2 regions of the Erwinia sp. 1181_3 genome follow, and region 1 is predicted to be linked to the other one. Evidence: predicted binding sites of a transcription regulator. Region 1 holds the regulator's gene; the other holds the start of a gene.
What was found. Region 1 encodes PurR, which represses purine synthesis genes. Its sites were predicted from a motif close to CANGCAAACGTTTGCNTG; they were not measured.
Positions count from the first base shown of each region.

Region 2: a site for PurR is predicted at 1,328-1,345, ahead of FY046_RS20160 (nucleobase:cation symporter-2 family protein). Genes of this name have one in related genera too.

Region 1 covers NZ_VTDE01000004.1:389,529-392,690, forward strand. Annotated here, with positions in the region: gene FY046_RS13770 (C40 family peptidase) at 1-327, shown strand, start outside; gene cydH (cytochrome bd-I oxidase subunit CydH) at 370-459, opposite strand; gene purR (HTH-type transcriptional repressor PurR) at 754-1,779, shown strand; gene punR (DNA-binding transcriptional activator PunR) at 1,776-2,708, opposite strand; gene punC (purine nucleoside transporter PunC) at 2,822-3,162, shown strand, end outside.
Region 2 covers NZ_VTDE01000011.1:101,808-104,969, forward strand. Annotated here, with positions in the region: gene recG (ATP-dependent DNA helicase RecG) at 1-1,296, shown strand, start outside; gene FY046_RS20160 (nucleobase:cation symporter-2 family protein) at 1,397-2,785, shown strand; gene FY046_RS20165 (AsmA family protein) at 2,902-3,162, shown strand, end outside.

The DNA.
Region 1 (3,162 bases):
AAAACCGGTTTCGACTGCAGTGGTCTGGTGTGGTATGCCTATAAAGACCTGGTGAAGTTCAAGATCCCACGCACGGCTAATGAAATGTACCATCTGCGTGATGCGGCTTCGATTAAGCGCGATCAGTTAGAGAAAGGTGATCTGGTCTTCTTCCGTATTAACGGACGTGGCACAGCAGATCATGTTGGCGTCTATCTGGGTGGAGGGAAATTTATTCAGTCTCCACGGACAGGTAAAGATATTCAGGTCAGTGCGTTGAGCGAAGATTACTGGCAGGAACATTACATCGGTGCGCGCCGTATGATGACGCCTAAAACGATTCGATAATGCGTGTGGGTTCGGGAAGAGTTTCCTCCTCCCGTGCAAGAATTAATGCATTACCGCCGTAAAACTAAACGCAATAATCATCAGCAGTGAACCCACAACGGTCAGCGCCGTCATTTTCATATCAGTGTTCATTCTCTCTCCTCAATAACCTTGTTATTAGTAAGCCAACAGATTTTCCCACAGTTACCCGTAAAAATCTCGTTTTCTGTGCGCAGCCTTGTTAGAATTCTTTATTCCGTTGCGCAACACCGTTGGCAACGTGTAAAAGTCAGCACTGCATGTCACTCTACGGACGATTTTACCCCTTCCCGACCCTTTGAGACAGCACCCAAAATAATTCTGGTCGGGCAGGAATGGCTGTACCCAGGCAAACGTTTAACCAATTAGTTATCAAAATGTTACGATAACACCAGGAGTACGATTTTCATGGCAACAATTAAGGATGTGGCAAAGCGCGCCGGTGTTTCAACCACCACTGTGTCTCACGTGATTAACAAAACGCGCTTTGTAGCCGAAGAGACGCGCGAAGCGGTATGGGTTGCAATCAAAGAATTGCATTATTCCCCCAGCGCCGTAGCCCGCAGTCTGAAGGTCAACCACACCAAAACCATTGGCCTTCTGGCAACATCCAGTGAAGCGCCCTATTTTGCAGAGATCATTGAAGCAATAGAAAACCGCTGCTTTGCCAAAGGCTATACGCTGATTTTGGGCAATGCGCACAACAACCTGCAAAAGCAACAGGCCTATCTGTCAATGATGGCGCAAAAACGCGTCGATGGGCTGCTGGTGATGTGTTCAGAATATCCTGACACGTTGATTTCTATGCTGGAAGATAACCGTAATATTCCGATGGTCGTCATGGATTGGGGCGAATCACGCGGTGATTTCACTGATACCGTGCTTGATAATGCTTTTGAGGGTGGTTACCTGGCGGGGCGCTACCTGATCGAACGCGGGCACCGCGATATCGGCGCGATCCCAGGCCAGCTTGAGCGTAATACAGGCGGTGGCCGCCATGCCGGATTCCTGAAGGCACTGGCAGAAGCGGGCATCACTTTGCGCGATGAATGGCTGGTGCAGGGCGATTTTGAACCTGATTCTGGCTATCGCGCCATGCAGCAAATTTTGTCGCAGAAGCAGCGCCCAACGGCCATTTTCTGTGGCGGTGATATTATGGCCATGGGCGCGATTTGCGCAGCAGATGAAATGGGGCTACGCGTACCGCAGGATATTTCAGTGATCGGTTATGATAACGTGCGCAACGCCCGCTACTTTACGCCCGCACTGACCACCGTCCACCAGCCAAAAGAGCGTCTGGGCGAAACCGCTTTTGATATGTTGCTGGACCGTATTACCAGCAAGCGCGAAGATCCGCAAACCATTGAAGTTCACCCTTCACTGATCGAGCGTCGTTCCGTTGCCGATGGTCCTTTCCGCGACTACCGCCGTTAATCACTCACCTGCCACTGGCCAGGATGTTCGCTTAACCACTCTGCATTCAGGGTTTCTGTGCTCCCCAGATAGTCCAGTAACCAACTTAGCGCCGGTGAGGCGCTTTGTTCCGACCAGCTGAGATAACAGGGACTGTCGGGAAACGGGGACGTCAGCGTCACTTCTCCTAACACGCCTTGTTGCAGCCAGGGCTGGGCAAAATGACCGGGTACCATCCCAACACACAGCCCGGCTCGCAGGCAGTCAAACGCACTTTCCCAGTCAGGCACCACCAGCCGTCGTTGATTATCTAATGTCCACGTGGTGCGTTTCGGCAAGGCACGTGAGGTATCTTCCAGCACCAGCGATGGCCACTCACGGATTAACGTCTCGCTTAACGGTCCCTCATGGCTCAGCAGAGGATGTGACGTTTTCACCACGCAGCGCCAGTTAAGACTTCCCATATCACGAAAAGCAAAACGTCCTCGTACCGGGATCGCCTGAGTCGCACCGATCGCAACATCGACGCGACCGTCAGCCAGCGCATCCCACACACCGTTGAACACTTCCGGCATGATATGCAGTTCCATATCCGGAAAATGCCGGTAGAAATCCACGACCAGCTGCCGGGTGCGTGCCGGGCGCACAATTCTGTCGACCGCAATATTGATTTGTCCCCGCCAGCCGTTAGCCACCTGTTGACAGCGTGTGCGGGTGGCGAGCATTTTTTTGATAACAGCACGACCTTCTTCAATGAAAACCCGTCCGGCGTCCGTCAACTCCACATCACGATGACGACGCTCAAACAGACTCACGGCCAGCCAGGCTTCCAGCTGGCGCACGGTATAACTTACTGCGGAGGGGACGCGATGCAATTCCGCCGCAGCAGCGGTAAAGCTGCCCGTCCTCGCCACCGCATCAACCACTTCAAGAGAATGTTCAGACCACATGATTCGCCTTCAATATTTTTCATCGCAACCCACGAATATTAGCGTTTCACAGACGGGTCAGCACGCGATTACACTGCACGCGTAAAAAAATTGTCTAATAAGAGTTAAAAACCATGCGTTCCAAAGGATTTATGATTTACCTTGCGCTGCTCAGTATGCTGGGCTTTCTTGCTACCGATATGTACCTACCCGCGTTTGGCGTGATGCAACAGGACTTACAGACGGAAGCCGGCGCCATTAGCGCCAGTTTAAGTATCTTCCTCGCCGGGTTTGCCTGCGCACAGCTAGTCTGGGGCCCGTTGTCAGACCGCATCGGCCGCAAACCGGTGTTGATGATGGGCTTGAGTCTGTTCGCCGTTGGTTGTGCAGCCATGCTGTGGGTGGAGTCGGCTTTCTGGTTGCTGATCGTTCGCTTTGTTCAGGCCGTGGGTGTGTGCGCTGCGGCGGTGAGCTG
Region 2 (3,162 bases), on a different contig from region 1:
GCGGCGCTGCCTTTCAAACCCACCAATGCACAGGCACGCGTGGTACGCGAGATCGAAACTGACCTTGCCCACGATTATCCAATGATGCGCCTGGTACAGGGCGATGTTGGCTCAGGTAAAACGCTGGTCGCCGCACTGGCTGCGTTGAATGTGATTGCTTACGGCAAGCAGGTGGCGCTGATGGCACCGACCGAGCTATTAGCTGAACAGCACGCGAATAATTTCCGTCAGTGGTTTGCGCCACTGGGGCTGGAAGTGGGTTGGCTGGCAGGAAAGCAGAAAGGAAAGGCGCGCATCGCACAACAGGAAGCCATTGCCAGCGGTCAGGTGTCAATGGTTGTCGGTACCCACGCCATCTTCCAGGAACAGGTACAGTTTAACGGCCTTGCGCTGGTGATTATCGATGAACAACATCGCTTTGGCGTCCACCAGCGTCTGGCGCTGTGGGAAAAAGGTGAGGAGCAGGGCTTCCATCCGCATCAGTTGATCATGACAGCCACCCCCATCCCCCGAACGCTGGCGATGACCGCCTATGCCGATCTGGATACCTCTACCATTGACGAACTGCCGCCAGGCAGAACGCCGGTGACAACGGTCGCCATCCCGGACACGCGCCGTGCCGATATCATTGCGCGGGTGAAAGGCGCCTGCGGCAGCGAAGGTCGCCAGGCCTACTGGGTCTGTACGCTGATTGAAGAATCTGAGTTGCTGGAAGCGCAGGCGGCCGAGGCCACCTGGGAAGAACTGAAGCTGGCCTTACCTGAGCTGAACATCGGGCTGGTGCATGGCCGTATGAAGTCACAGGAAAAACAGGCCGTCATGCTGGCGTTTAAACAGGGTGAGATCCACCTGCTGATTGCGACTACCGTGATTGAGGTTGGGGTGGACGTTCCCAATGCCAGCCTGATGATTATTGAAAATCCTGAACGCCTGGGTCTTGCACAGCTTCACCAGTTACGCGGGCGCGTAGGCCGTGGTGCTGTCGCCTCTCATTGTGTACTGCTGTACAAAGCCCCATTAAGCAAAACCGCTCAAAAGCGCTTACAGGTGTTACGCGACAGCAACGATGGGTTTGTCATTGCCCAGTGCGATCTCGAAATTCGCGGCCCCGGTGAGCTCCTCGGGACGCGTCAAACCGGTAACGCCGAGTTTAAAGTGGCCGACCTGCTGCGTGATCAGGCGATGATCCCCGAGGTACAGCGCGTGGCACGCCATATTCACCAGCACTATCCGGAGCAGGCGGTCGCCCTGATTGAACGCTGGCTACCGGAAACCGAACGCTATACCAACGCCTGATCATGAATGTTTTCGATTCCTGTTCGCTGCGTTGGCAAACGATTGCTTTTACGCAAAAGAAGATTAAAATCGCCACTTTATTGCCCCGGGAAGCCTGAAGATGTCCGTTGAAACCCAAGATGCTGCCGCCGACCGTAGCCCTGTTGCTACCGGCAAAAGCGAACTGATTTACCGCCTTGAAGATCGTCCGCCGTTACCGCAAACCCTGTTTGCAGCCTGTCAGCATCTGCTGGCGATGTTTGTTGCCGTGATTACGCCGGCACTGCTGATTTGCCAGGCACTAGGCCTGCCTGCACAAGATACGCAGCATATTATCAGTATGTCCCTCTTTGCTTCCGGCGTGGCATCCATCCTGCAAATCAAAACCTGGGGACCGGTGGGTTCCGGTCTGTTGTCGATTCAGGGCACCAGCTTCAACTTTGTTACACCACTGATTATGGGTGGTCTGGCATTGAAAAACGGCGGCACTGACGTCCCAACGATGATGGCCGCCCTGTTCGGCACGCTGATGCTGGCCTCCTGCACCGAGATGGCACTGTCACGCGTACTGCATCTGGCGCGTCGTGTTATTACTCCGCTGGTTTCCGGTATTGTCGTGATGATTATCGGCCTGTCGTTGATCCAGGTCGGTCTGACCTCCATCGGTGGGGGGTTTGCCGCGATGAACGATCACACCTTTGGCGCACCGAAAAATCTGCTGCTGGCAGGTGCTGTGCTGGCGGTGATTATTCTGCTGAATCGCCAGCGTAACGCTTATCTGCGCGTCGCATCACTGGTGATTGCGATGGCAGTCGGTTATCTGCTGGCCTGGGCGATGGGCATGCTGCCGGAAAACACGACCCCGGCAAATACCGCGCTGATCGCCATTCCTACTCCGTTTTATTATGGGTTGGGCATCGACTGGAACTTGCTGATCCCACTGATGCTGGTATTTATGGTGACTTCGCTGGAAACCATCGGTGATATCACCGCCACTTCTGATGTCTCCGAACAACCGGTCAGCGGCCCGCTGTATATGAAGCGTCTGAAAGGCGGCGTGTTGGCCAACGGCCTTAACTCGTTTGTTTCGGCATTGTTTAATACATTCCCCAATTCGTGCTTCGGGCAGAATAACGGCGTGATCCAGTTAACTGGCGTGGCCAGCCGCTATGTCGGCTTTGTCGTGTCGTTAATGCTGATCGTACTCGGTCTGTTCCCGGCGGTCAGTGGCTTTGTGCAGCATATTCCTGAGCCCGTCCTCGGCGGTGCCACCATCGTGATGTTCGGGACCATTGCCGCTTCAGGCGTGCGCATTGTGTCACGCGAGCCGCTGAACCGCCGTGCAATTATGATTATCGCGCTGTCGTTAGCTGTCGGTCTGGGCGTTTCTCAGCAGCCGCTGATTTTACAATTTGCCCCTGACTGGCTGAAAACGCTGCTCTCTTCCGGTATTGCCGCAGGCGGTATCACTGCCATCATTCTGAATCTGGTTTTCCCGCAGGAAAAATAAACCTTTCTCTGTCCCGGATCCGGGCGGTTTAATTCCGCCCGAAGCCGGGACAGGTTGAGATACGGCGATAAATCAGGCATAACAATCCATTACCAGAATTCATAGGGATGGATGTGATGAAGTTCTTCGGCAAAGTATTACTCACCCTGCTGCTCCTGCTGCTGCTGGTGATAGTCACCGTCTATGTGCTGTTGCAAACCCAGTGGGGCGCAGGCTGGATTGGCCGTCAGGTCAGTGCCGACAGTGACTATCAGCTATCGCTCAGTAAGGTGGAGCATGACTTTTCCGATCCCAGCCATCTGCTGTTAAACAATGTCTCCTTCGGCCGTAAAGGCCAGCCCGCAACACTGGTGGCTAAACGCGTCAATCTCGGGCTT